2 regions of the Rhizobium sp. 05L429 genome follow, and region 1 is predicted to be linked to the other one. Evidence: riboswitches for the same ligand, from Rfam matches in the RefSeq annotation. Region 1 holds a riboswitch; the other holds the start of a gene.
What was found. A riboswitch is a leader RNA that binds a small molecule or an ion and turns the genes downstream of it on or off. The one in region 1 is predicted to bind FMN.
Positions count from the first base shown of each region.

Region 2: linked by a shared signal. The riboswitch ahead of AC1DNW_RS01935 (DMT family transporter) and the one ahead of ribB (3,4-dihydroxy-2-butanone-4-phosphate synthase) in region 1 are both predicted to bind FMN.

Region 1 is NZ_JBFTNV010000003.1:118,994-125,760, forward strand. Features, by position in the region: gene AC1DNW_RS03850 (ThuA domain-containing protein) at 1-582, shown strand, start outside; gene AC1DNW_RS03855 (Gfo/Idh/MocA family protein) at 594-1,724, shown strand; gene ribB (3,4-dihydroxy-2-butanone-4-phosphate synthase) at 1,892-2,518, opposite strand; FMN riboswitch at 2,635-2,779, opposite strand; gene AC1DNW_RS03865 (glucose 1-dehydrogenase) at 2,886-3,668, opposite strand; gene tpiA (triose-phosphate isomerase) at 3,746-4,483, opposite strand; gene AC1DNW_RS03875 (SDR family oxidoreductase) at 4,488-5,276, opposite strand; gene AC1DNW_RS03880 (sugar ABC transporter ATP-binding protein) at 5,299-6,767, opposite strand, start outside.
Region 2 is NZ_JBFTNV010000002.1:44,307-51,073, forward strand. Features, by position in the region: gene AC1DNW_RS01920 (zinc-dependent alcohol dehydrogenase family protein) at 1-592, opposite strand, end outside; gene AC1DNW_RS01925 (LysR family transcriptional regulator) at 697-1,596, shown strand; gene AC1DNW_RS01930 (esterase-like activity of phytase family protein) at 1,681-3,882, opposite strand; gene AC1DNW_RS01935 (DMT family transporter) at 3,978-4,886, opposite strand; FMN riboswitch at 5,071-5,223, opposite strand; gene hupB (DNA-binding protein HupB) at 5,345-5,620, opposite strand; gene lon (endopeptidase La) at 5,829-6,767, opposite strand, start outside.

The sequences.
Region 1 (6,767 bases):
TGGTGGGGCCATAAGGATCATGGCGCCGTCTCCGACGAAGTCGTCGAGCGTGTCGCCAAGCGGGTGTGGGAAGGCATGGGCCTGCTCGTGCTGCATTCCGGCCATTTCTCGAAGATCTTCAAGCGTCTGATGGGCACGCCCTGTGCGCTGAAATGGCGCGAGGCGGGTGAACGCGAGCGGCTGTGGACGATCAATCAGCGCCATCCGATCGCTGCCGGTATCGGCGAGCATTTCGAGCTGGAGAACGAAGAGATGTACGGCGAGCAGTTCTCCGTGCCGGAGCCACTGGAAACGGTGTTCATCTCCTGGTTCCAGGGTGGCGAAGTCTTCCGCTCCGGCCTGACCTGGCGCCGCGGTGCCGGCAATATCTTCTATTTCCGCCCCGGCCATGAAACCTACCCGACCTATCACGATGCCAACGTGCAGAAGGTGCTGATCAACGGCGTCAAGTGGGCCTATAACCCCGAGGGTGCATTGAAGAGCATCACCGATGCTCCAAATGTGCCGGTAGAAAAAGCACTGGAGCCGATCGTCGAGCGCGGCCCGAGACTGCACCAGGCCGGCGAAGCCGGTTACCGCTGAGGAGAACAGCAATGCGTCTACTCGTTCTCGGCACAGGCGTCATGGCCAAAAACCAGGTTGCCAACTTCCTTGCCATCGATGGCGTGGAAGTGGTCGGCGCCGTCGATACGGACCGGGCCCGGCTCGATGAGTTCGCCGATCATTTCAGCATTGAAAAACGCTTCAGCACGCTCGACGAAGCAATCGCCTGGGACAAATTCGATGCGGCGACGAATGTGACGCCCGACCGTATCCACCACGCGACCAGCCTCGCGCTGATTGCCGCCGGCAAGCACGTCTTCTGCGAAAAGCCGCTGGCGGAGAATTATGCGCACGCGCTCGAGATGACCGAAGCTGCAGAGGCAGCCGGGGTCATCAACATGGTGAACCTCACCTATCGCAACGTTGCTCCCCTGCAGCGCGCCCGCGAGATGGTGCTATCAGGCGAACTCGGCACCATCCGTCATGTTGAAGCCTCTTACCTGCAGAGCTGGCTGGTTTCGCGTGCCTGGGGCGACTGGCGCACGGAATCGCGCTGGCTGTGGCGCCTGTCCACCGGTCACGGTTCGAACGGCGTGCTCGGCGATGTCGGTATCCATATCCTCGACTTCGCAGCCTATGGCGCTGCGACCGACATCGATCACGTCTTTGCGCGGCTCAAGACCTTCAACAAGGCGCCGGGTGGCCAGATCGGCGAGTATATGCTGGATGCCAATGACAGCTTCACTATGTCGGTCGATTTCGCCAATGGCGCGCTCGGTGTCATCCATGCGACCCGCTGGGCGACCGGCCATTTGAACGAGCTGAAGCTGCGCATCTACGGCGAGAGGGGCAGCCTCGAAGTCACTCATCGTCCGGACGGCTCGGATCTTCGCGGCTGTTTCGGCGACGACATTGAAAGCGCCACCTGGCGTGATATCGAGGTGCCGACGGTGCTGACCAACTATCAGCGCTTTGCCGAAGCGGTCAGGACCGGGAAACAGGACGATCCCACCTTCCGCCATGCCGCCAACCTGCAGAAGGTCATCGACCTCGCGATTGTGTCGGAGAAAGAACGTCGGGAGTTCAATCTGCTGGCTTCCGATAACTTGGAAGGCACGGCCGGCCAGGAGCTTGAAAGCGAGGCGGACGATCAGGGTCCGGCGCTGGCACTCGTTGTCTGACGGCATGGTGAAACATAGAAGGCCCGCGTGATCGGGCCTTCTTCGAGCCAACAGCTCCCTCTGCTTATCCATGGCAGAGGGCGGGCGCTCGCTCCGGATGGCGCAAACGGCACCCACGCGATCTTTGCTTGCCGCGGTATATAACCACGGCAGACAAGGCGGGCTTCCTAAGCGGCCTTAACAGGCGCGCTCACGCCACGATAGGCAATGAGATCCTCGATCGTGATCAGGTGGAGGCCGTGCCGTTCGGCAAACCGCTCGAGATCGGGCAGGCGCGCCATCGTGCCATCGTCATTGGCCACTTCGCAGATGACGCCCGACGGCGACAGGCCGGCAAGCCTAGCGAGATCGACAGCCGCCTCGGTATGGCCGGGGCGAGAAAGCACGCCGTTCGGATGCGCTCGCAGCGGGAAGATATGTCCGGGCCGCGCAAAATCCTCGGGGCGAGAATTCTTACCGATGAGCGCGCGAACCGTCGCGGCGCGGTCAGCCGCGGAAATACCGGTCGTCGTTTCAGGGATATAGTCAACCGACACGGTGAAAGCTGTCTTCAAGAGTTCGGTATTGTTGGGAACCATCTGCGGGATCTGCAGTTCGTCCAGCCGTTCGCCTTCCATTGCGACGCAGATGAGGCCGCGGGCGTAATTCATCATGAAGGCGATTGCCTGCGGAGTGATTGCTTCCGATGCGATGACGAGGTCACCCTCGTTTTCCCTGTCGCGATCGTCGACGACGACCACGATCTCGCCGCGTGCAATTGCGGCGATCCCATCTTCGATTTTAGAAATTGCCATTTCTCTGCCTTTCAAGGGTTAGCCGCAACGCGCGACATCCATGGCCTGTCAAAGGCCACCATTTTCCCTTGGGCGAACAAGCATATGAAACGCCGCGTGCCGAGCGGCGTCCTCTACGTTGCTCTCTTCCATCCGGACTATGACCGTCGGCTCCGGCATCTCACCGGATCTGCTGACCCTTCGCTTTCACGAAGGCGCTCGCGGGCTCCGAGTTGCCTCGATACCGCCGGTGGGGAATTACACCCCGCCCTGAGAACATTTCTTAGATAAATGATGAATGCCTCGTTCGGCAAGAGGTTGGGCGAAAATCACCGCTCGAGAATTGTCTCGTATAGGTGAAAGCACCGTTCCCTATTGTCGAACAAAGCTATGACATGATCAGGCCGCCATCGACATTGATGGTCTGGCCGGTGATATAGGCCGCGTCGTCGCTCGCAAGGAAGGTGACGAGGCCGGCGACATCTTCGCCCGATCCGGCACGCTTCATCGGTATTCCCTCGACCCATTCCTTCATGAGTTCGCCGGGGCCGTAGTTGCCGAGCAGCTTGCCCCATGCCTGGTCGTTATAGGCCCACATGTCGGTTTCGATGATGCCGGGGCAGAACGCGTTGACGGTAATGCCGTTGGTCGCGACTTCCTTGGCAAGGCTCTGGGTAATGCCGACAACGCCCATCTTCGACGCGGCATAATGCGGCGTATAGATGAAGCCGTCGCGTGCCTGGCCGGAGGCGGTGTTGATGATGCGACCGCCGCGGCCATGCTTGCGCATGCGGGCAATCGCTTCCTGGGCGCAGAGGAACACGCCCTTGGTGTTGACCGCCATGACCTTGTCCCACTCGCCCTCAGTCATATCCTCGATGCGGGCAATGGTGATGACACCGGCATTTTGAATGGAGACATCAACGGCGCCGAAGGCCTGTTCGGCAGCGTCATAAAGAGCCTTGACGCTTGCCTTGTCGGTGACGTCGCCAACGAAGGAGATAGCTTTGCCGCCATCGACCTTGATCTGCTCGGCGACGGCATGCACGCTCTCCTCATTGGCGGAGACGACGAGATTGGCGCCCTCGCGCGCAAAGCGTTTGGCAATCGCCGCACCGATGCCGCGGCTTGCGCCGGTAATGACGACAGTCCTGTTTTCGAAGCGTTGCATTCTCTTTTCCTTTCACGGTGCCGGCGAGTGCGGCGCCGATCCAAGAAACCGGCCGCGCTTACCCGCTCACTTAGACTTCAAACGGCTGCAGAAATAATCGCGGCGAATTCCGATGCCTTCAGCGAAGCGCCGCCAACCAGCGCGCCGTCCACATTGCGAATCTTGAAGATCGAAGCCGCATTCGACGCCTTGACCGAGCCGCCATAGAGGATCTTGACTGAATGGCCGTCGTTCCCCAGCCGATCTGCGAGCATCTGCCGGATCGCGGCATGGACCTCCTCGATCTGTTCGTTGGTCGGCACCAATCCGGTTCCTATCGCCCATACGGGCTCATAGGCGACGACGAGATTTGCGCTCGTCGCTGCCTCGGGAATGGATTCTCTCAACTGCTCGCCAACCACTTCGATCGCCCGTCCCTCGTCACGCTCATGTCGCGTTTCACCGACACAGACGATCGCGATCAAGCCCGCTTGGTGAGCGGCAACTGCCTTTGCAAGGACGATTTCATCATCTTCGCCGTGAGACACACGGCGCTCGGAATGTCCGAGGATGACATAACGCGCGCCAATATTGGCGAGCATTTCGGCAGAGACGTCGCCCGTATGGGCACCTGACTGCTGCGCATGACAATCCTGCGCGCCGATGACCAGTTTCGAATCCTTAACCCGCGCCACTGCGCGATCAATCAGCGTGAAGGGCGGGCAGACGACGATATCGCACGTCGCACTGCCCGTTAGTCCCTTCAGCGCCTCGATCTCAGCTTGGGAGGAGATGAGACCGTTCATTTTCCAATTGCCTGCGATCAGCTTGCGCATGGCATCACCAGCAGCAGAAGCCGCCGTCGACGAGCAGATCGACGCCCGTCACGAAGCTCGCGGCATTCGACAGCAGAAAGACAGCCGGACCGACCATCTCGTCGACACTGGCCATTCGCTGCATCGGCGTCTGTTCCTCGAAGAGCTTGGTCTGATGCACCATTTCGGGCCGGGTGTTCATCGGCGTTGCGGTATAGCCCGGCGAGATCGTGTTGACGCGGATGCCGCGCCCGACCCACTCCATGGCGAACGACTTCGACATATGGATCACGCCCGCCTTCGAGGCATTGTAATGGGCCTGGCTCAAACCGCGATTGACGATAACGCCCGACATGGAGGCGATGTTGACGATCGACCCGCGGCCGTTCTTCAACATGGCCCGCGCTTCGGCCTGGCAGGAGAGGAAAACGCCCTTCAGGTTGATGTCCATCAGCGTCTGATACTGATCCTCTTCCATCTCCTCGGCGGGATTGGCATTGGCGATACCGGCGGCATTGACAGCAAGCGAGAGCGCACCGAGATCGGCTTCGGTGCGGGCGACGGCATCCGCCAGAGACGACTTGCTGGTCACATCGGCTGCAATCTCGATCGATCGACGGCCGGCAGCCCTGATATGGCCGGCAGTATTGGCAAGGCCGTCATCGCTACGGCGGTCGAGAAGCGCGACGTCAGCACCGCACTGGGCGAGACCGATGGCGATCCTCTGCCCGATGCCGCTGCCGGCACCCGTCACGATGGCGACCTGGCCGCTGAGATCAAATAGTTTCGGTGCGTTCAGAGAGATGTCGGACACCGCTCTTCCTTTCTGTCTTTGCTTAGATTGTCGCCAGTTCCATGACCGAGACGTCGTTCGCCTCGTCACGCTTCAGAATGCCTGCCTGCTTGCCCTGAGCCAGCACGAGAATGCGGTTTGATACGCCGAGAACCTCCTCGAGGTCGGAGCTTACGACAATGACCGCGACACCCTGCTTGGCGAGGTTGACGATGATGTCGTAGATGCCGGCGCGGGCTCCGACATCGATGCCGCGCGTCGGTTCGTCCAGCACCACGACCTTGGGATCACGCATCAGCCATTTGGCGATGACGACCTTCTGCTGGTTGCCGCCCGAGAGATCGGAAGCAAACTGCTCCGCACGCCCCTTGACGCCGAACTTCGCCACTGCCTTTTCGGCGAAAACGCGCTTCACGTTCGAGGTGAGCCAGCGCCCGCCAAGCTTGTCGAGATTGGCGTAGATGATGTTCTCGCTGATCTTGTGCGCGACGACGAGGCCCTGCTCCTTGCGATCTTCCGGAACCATCACGATGCCCCTGGCGATCGCATCCGCTGGGCTGCGCAGCTTCAGAGCCTCACCGTCCAGCTTGATCGAGCCGCCGCTGATTGGATCGGCACCGGAAATCGCCCTTACAAGCTCGGTGCGGCCGGCGCCGACGAGGCCAGCAATGCCAAGGATTTCGCCGGCATGGACGTCAAAGCTCACATCGCGGAAGGAATCGTCCGGCGACGTCAGGCCAGACACCTCAAGCACGGACCGGCTGGTCGGCTCGGGAAGTGTCGGAAACAGGCGATCGAGCGACCGACCGACCATGCTTTCGACGATTGTGCGCACCGGCGTCGAGCTGTCGGCAAATTCATGGACGCGCTCTCCGTCGCGAAGCACGACGATGCGATCGGTGATCTTTTTGATCTCCTCCATACGGTGGGAGATGTAGATGATGCCCACGCCCTCGGCGCGGAGCTTGCGCACCTGCTCGAACAGGGCTTCCGTCTCCGCCCCACCAAGGGCTGCAGTCGGCTCGTCGAGGATCAGGAGTTTTGCATTAAGCGCCAGCGCCTTGGCGATCTCGATGAGCTGCTGGTTGGCGGTCGAGAGACCGGCGACCTTTCGGGTCGCGGGAATATGCAGGTTCAGCCGTGCGAGCTGTTCCTGGGCGCGGCGAACCATCTGGGCGCGGTCGACCACGCCGTTCTTCATCGGCCATCGACCGATGAAGACATTTTCGGCGATGGAAAGATGCGGCAGGAGCTGCAATTCCTGGTGGATCAGCACGACGCCCTTGTCGATCGCCTCGCGTGGAGCGGCCGGGGCATAAGGCTGCCCCAGCCATGTCATCGTGCCCTCGGACGGTGTGCGTGATCCGGCAATAATGCCTGACAGTGTCGACTTGCCAGCGCCGTTTTCGCCGAGAAGTGCCACCACCTCGCCGGGATAGACGTCCAGGTCCACATTTTTCAGAACCTGCAGCAGTCCGTAGCGCTTGGATATGCCCCTCAGGGAAAGAACCG
Region 2 (6,767 bases), on a different contig from region 1:
GCGATGCAATCACGTGCGCAGCACCGACATCCTGTAGTGACTGACGTTTTTTCCCGGTCCTGGTGATCGCGATCGGCGTGGCGCCCACCATGTTGGCGATCTGGATCGCGGCAATCCCCACGCTGCTCGATGCCGCAGTAACCGCAATGAAATCCCCCTTCTGCAGCCGAGCAATATCGATGAGCGCGCCATAGGCGGTGAGATACTGCATCCAGGTCGCGGCCGCCGTCACCCAGGAGAGAGACGGCGGATGCCTGACGACGGATTCGGCGTTGAATGTGACGAGTTCACCATAAGCGGGCGTGCGCACCATGGAGGTCGGCGGAATGATGCTGACGCCGTCACCCGGCGCAACACTCTCCACGCCCTCGCCTACCGCTTCGACGATGCCGGCCGCCTCCAGACCCAGGCCAGACGGCAGAGGTGCCATCTCGATGTAGGCGCCGGACCGCAGCAGCGCCTCGGCCCTGTTGATGCCCAGCGCCTTGACCCGGATTTGAACCTGCCCCGGCCCGGGTGGTGTCACATCAACATGTTCAATGCGAAGAACCTCGGGACCGCCGAGTTCGTGAAAGCGGATTATGCGTGCCATTTGCCATCAACTCCAAAACGATTGAAACGAATGAGCTATGACGACTGAGCAGTTGAAGATAAATTGGCCGAAGAGCAAGACAGAAGAAACCATGAGTTTGTAATATGGATCACCTCACCAGCATGACCGTTTTTGTGAAGGCCGTCGATCTCGGCTCCTTTGCCGCAGCGGCGACCGCGCTTGGCCTGTCCGGGCCGATGGTCGGCAAGCACATTCGGTTTCTAGAGGAGCGGCTGGGTGTCAGCTTGCTCAATCGCACGACGCGCCGCCAGAGCCTGACGGATTTTGGGCGTGCCTATTACGAACGCTGCCGGATGATCCTTGCCGAGACGGAGGCGGCAGACGCACTCGCAATCGATCACCTTTCCGAACCCTGCGGAAAGCTGCGTGTCGCCATGCCAGCGCATTTCGGCCGGCACTGCGTGCTCCCGGTTCTGCTCGAACTCGCCCGGCGATATCCAAATCTAGAACTCAACCTGTCGCTCGGCGATCCCATCGTCGATCTTGCAGAAGACGGCTATGATCTCGCGATCCGCACCGGAGAACTCGAGGACCGGTCGCACGTCATCGCTCGTCGCCTGGCGCGTCAGCGCATGGTGGTCTGCGCCTCGCGGGCCTATCTCGAGGTACACGGCAGGCCGCAGCAACTGGAGGATCTCGGCAGGCATGACGCGATAATTTACGCGCGCTCGGCTCGCTTTCGCCCCTGGCTCTTTCCGCGCATCGACCACCCTCCCCTGGAAATCCGGCCGAACAGCCGGCTGCGGCTCGATGATCTCGATGCGATTGCCGACGCGGCGGTGGCCGGCATGGGGCTTGCCTGGCTACCCTATTGGCTGATTCGCGACCGCGTACAGGCAGGAACGCTCGACGTGCTGCTGTCGGAGCAGCCGGCGTTTCTCTACGACTGCCATGCCCTTTGGCTACAGACACCGCATTTGCCGCTCAAAGTCCGCCTTGCCTTCGACGCCTTGGCGGCTGCCCTTCCCAGATTCATGACCTAGGCACGCCAGATCGCCCGACACGATTGGACCAAAGAAAAAAGGCCGGGCGAAAACCCGGCCTTTCCATCTCGTGGAAATGCGAACTCAGTTCGTGGCGGTCAGGTTGACAGGGAAGAAGAGGGTCTCGCCCGAAGAATCGCTGACGCCGTCGTTGTCGGTCACGGCAAAGGCCTTGCCCGATGCGTCGAAGGCGAAGCCTTCCAGCTTGTCGAGAACATAGCCGTTGGTGGCCGACTTCAGGTCGCCGATGAAGTCATGGGCTTCCGTTTTCTTGACGACAGGCAGTTCGCCGCCGAGCTTGCCCGGCTTCAGGTCGGAGATTGCGACCTTGTAGAGCTTCTTCAGCTTGGCTGCATCGCCGACGAGGTTGTCGCGTTCGATGATGTAGACGCTGTCGCCCTGGGCGGTAATTTCGGAGAGGCCGACCCAGCCGCCTTCGCTCTTGTCGAGCGGGTAGCGAACGCCGCCCCATTCCTTCTTCTTCGGGTTATAGGAGAGAAGCTTCACGAAGCCCTTCTGATCGTCGTTCCACTCGCGCTGAACGGCCATCCAGAGCGTTGCATCGTCGCCAGTGCCGATGATCGTTACACCTTCGAAGCCATAGCGGATTTCGTTGGCGAGCAGTTCCTTCGGCAGGGCGATCTCGGTCTTGATGTCGCCCTTGGCGGTCACGTTGTAGAGGGCGTGCGGCACGAGACGCTCGGTATAGCCTTCCGAAGCCAGCCAGAAGGAACCGTCGGCAGCAACAGCGATGCCTTCGATATCGAGCTTCTGAGCCGGAGCACCGTCACGCTTGACGACAAGTGCATCGGTGATGACGGCCGGCTTCTTGGTGGCATCGATCGTGTAGATCGTCGGCTGCGAGCCCAGGACGCTGTCGCTGACGGCGTAGAGCATGCCCGGCTTGCCCGGGACGGCGGCGAGTCCCGAAAGGGCTGCAAAGCCGATCGGGTTGCCGTCTTTCTCGGCGGAGACGATGTGCGGATAGGCCTTTTCGCCTTCGCCGCGCTCATAGATCATGACGTGCGAACGCGTGCCCCCATCTTTGCCGAGGTCGAGTTCGTTGGCGGTGGCAAACAGGTTACGCTGCGGAATGGCAATCGCGCCTTCCGGGGAAATGCCTGACGGCAAAATCTGCAGCAGTTCCGGATCAGCACCCGTATCCTTGTAGACGCCGACGACGGAAGCGCGCTCGGCGAGCACGAAGAACAGATTGTCATCGCCGAACTTGGCGGCTTCGAGACCCTCCGGTTCGACGCCCTTCGACGAGGAGCGGCTTTCCGGATAATGGCCGAGGGCCGCTACGGCGCGCTCGAAAGAGCTACCCGATTCGTAGAGAACCTTGCCGGTCTTGTCGAAGATGGTGAAGCCGCGCGAGCCGCCTTCATAGTCGCCTTCGTTGGCGACGACGAGACGGTTGTCGTCCAGCCACTTCACGGCGTCCGGCTCGCGCAGGACGCCCTTCTTCTCGCCGGTGAACTTCAAGGCGCCGTCACGCTTGGTGTCGATGCCCGAAAGATCGGTGCTGCCGGCGGTGAAGTGTGTCTTCACCGTGCCGGTCGTGCCGTCGAGAATGATGATCTCGTTGTTTTCCTGCAGCGTGAGCGCAATTTCGTTCTGGCTGTTGAAGGCAACGAATTCCGGCTCCGGATCTTCCGGGGCAACGCCTGTGAGACCGGTCAGGGCGACATGCTTGATCGTGCCGCAATCGACGGTGCCGTCGGTCTTGACCTGGAAGACGACGAGGTCGCCAGCCGGCATCTGCGGGATCTTGCCGTCGTTGACCTCTTCGTCGCGCTCATTTTCGATGGCAATGGTGCCGAGCGTCCTGTCCTTGTTGAGGGCGATCGAATCAGGCTGACCGCCGAGATCGCAGGTCGCGTCGATCTTCTTGCTGGCGATATCGACGATCGCCAGACGACCGGACGGCTTCTGCTTGCTCTCGCTGGTGTTGACTGCGACGAGCGCCTTGCCGGCTGCTGATGTGACCGAGGTCGGCTCGCCGTCCATCATCAGCGCGCCGCCGGCCTTGGGTGCCTTGGCATCTGTGATGTCGATGAAGCCGATCGCGCCGAGCGGGCTATCGCTGTAGATCAGCGTGTTGCCATCCTGCGAGGCGGTGATGATTTCGGCCGAGGTGGTCGAAAGCTTGTCCTTGTCGGCCGGCAGGTTGGTCGCGACCGGGAAAGAGGCGATGCGGTTGAAAACCGGCTCAGCCGCTGCCGGGAAGGCAACGGACGCGAAAAGCACGGCAGCAATCGCTGCCTTGCGCGAAGACGATGTCATTGAAAATCCCCCAATGCCGAAAAAATCGAACAGAGGTTTTTTGCGGGACTGCCATGACAGACACATGACAGCCTGCGACATTTGTACAGTTCGCGTCAGGCCGCCTGCCGTTCGCGAAGCATCTCGATGCGCATGATGAAGAGCGACGCGGCGAGAATGAGCGCTGCCCCGAGCCACAGATAACCAGCCGGCGCATAGCCGAAGAAAAGCCAACCCGCGAGCACGTTCAACGGCAGCTTCAGGTCATCGAAGGGCTGCACATAGGCGGCGTCGGCACTCGCATAGGCAAGGGTCAGCAGATATTGCGCCACGACCGTCAGGAGGCCTGCCAGAAGGAAAAGCGCAAGCGCTGCGCCCGTCGGCACTGCGAAGCCCGCTGCGAGCGCCAGGCCGCCATTGATCGGCGTCAGCAGCACTAGCAGCCAGACGGTGATCGTCTCCGGCTTCTCGATGCCGGTCAGGCTCTTGGTGATGAGCGAGGAGGCGCCCCAAAGCGGGGCCGAGATAACAGGTAGAAGTGCCGCCCAGGTGAAGCTGTCCGACCAAGGCTGAAGGATGATCATCGCTCCGACAAAGCCTGTTCCCGTCGCCATCCAGCGAGCAGGTCCGACCCGTTCGCCGAGGAACAGGCGCGCGCCGAGAATGATGAAGAAGGGCGAGGTCATGACGAGCGCGATCGCCTGCCAGATCGGCACCGAGGCAAGGCCGGAAACCCAGGCCTCGACGCCGAGCGCGGCAAAGACGACGCGCACGACATGCCGCCAGGGATAGTCCGTGCGCATGGCGGAAAGACCGACCTTGCGCAGGAAGGGCAACGAAAAAAGAAAGGCGAAGCCGTATTGCCAGAAGGCTGCGGAAGTCGCCGGGAAGGCAAGCGTCATCGTGAGCCACTGGGTGACGACATTGAGGAGCGAGAAGACGACGCCTCCAAGCACCATGAAGGCTGCACCGGCAACGGCGCGGGAATGCGAGACTGCAAGGGAATTCTGATTCATGTCTTCCATCCGGACTACAGCGCCGCGCGTCTTTTCAGACGCGCAAAGGACGCTGTCGAACTTTGAATTGCTGCATAATTTCGCCCCTAAATCGATTCCGACTTGGGGAATTATGCAGGAGACCAAACATAAATCAGGACGCATGAGGCGACGGCACGCAGACGCCTGCAGATCCCTGCCCGCGCGCGGCCATGCTCATTCTCTTTCATCCGGACTTTAACCGTCGGCTCCGGAATCACACCGGATCTGCTGACCCTTTCCAAGCCGAGGCTTGAGAAGGCGCTCGCGGGCTCAGGCCTTAGCCCTTACCGCCGGTGGGGACTTTCACCCCGCCCTGAGAACATTGTCGTCGTAAGACAAAGTACCGAGTGCCGCAAGCGGCGAAAACAAAAAGGGGTCCGGCGATGCCGAACCCCCTCAAAATCCTGCACGGCCGTTCTCGTTTACGGCCAGCGGACAATCTCGTATCAGCCGTTGACGGCGTCCTTCAGGCCCTTGCCGGGCGTGAACTTCGGCACGTTGCGTGCCGGGATGTCGACTTCGGCGCCGGTCGACGGGTTGCGACCCTTCGTGGCAGCGCGATGAGAAACCGTGAAGCTGCCGAAGCCAGCAAGACGGATGTCGCCCTTGTTCTTCAGTTCAGCCTGCACAACATCAAAAACTGCGTCGACGGCAGATGCTGCGTCAGACTTCGTGAGTCCAGCCTTTTCGGCTACTGCGGACACGAGTTCATTCTTGTTCATGTTTCCACCCCTTTCTCTATGGTTTGAAACAACTCAATCTGTAAGCTAGGCGCAGAAATCGCTTTTATCAGGCCCGCCGGGAACCCAAAAACCCTGCAAATCAAGGAAAAGCAAGCGCCTACATGACGTTTTCACAAAAAAAGGCCGGCGTTACCGCCGGCCTTTTTCAAGATTTGTAACAATTGGGCATAAATGTGGCGGCCAAGGCTCAATGAGCTATGGTCGCACCTGCATCATCAAGCCCTTCGACCGTCGCAATGACGGGCGTTTCCACCGTGCCATCCCACTCGATCGGCTCGGGACGACGCAGCAGCGCATGCTTGATCACTTCGCCCATGCGGGAGACCGGAATGATCTCCATGTTGTTCTTCACATTGTCCGGAATCTCGGCCAGATCCTTGGCATTCTCTTCCGGAATCAGCACCTTCTTGATGCCGCCGCGAAGCGCAGCGAGCAGCTTTTCCTTCAGGCCGCCGATCGGCAGAATGCGACCGCGCAGGGTGATTTCACCCGTCATTGCCACATCCTTGTTGACCGGAATGCCAGTCATGATCGAGACGATCGCGGTTGCCATGGCGACACCGGCCGACGGACCATCCTTCGGCGTCGCGCCTTCCGGCACGTGCACGTGAATGTCGCTCTTGTCGAAGCGCGGCGGCTCGATGCCGAAATCGACGGCGCGCGAGCGGACATAAGATGCCGCTGCCGAGATCGATTCCTTCATCACTTCCTTCAGGTTGCCGGTGACGGTCATGCGGCCCTTGCCGGGCATCATGACGCCTTCGATCGTCAGCAGTTCGCCGCCGACTTCCGTCCAGGCAAGACCCGTGACAACACCAACCTGATCTTCGCGTTCGGCTTCGCCGTGGCGGAAGCGCGGAACGCCGAGATAGTCGTCGATGTTCGCCGCCGTGACATGAACCGCCTTCGTCTTGCCCTTGATGATCTCGGTGACCGCCTTGCGGGCGAGCTTCATCAGTTCGCGTTCGAAGTTACGGACACCGGCTTCGCGGGTGTACTGCTGGCTGATCGCCATCAGGGCATCGTCGCTGACCGAGAATTCGTTCGGCTGCAGCGCATGTTCCTTGATGGCCTTCGGCAGCAGATGTCGCTTGGCGATCTCGCGCTTTTCGTCTTCGGTGTAGCC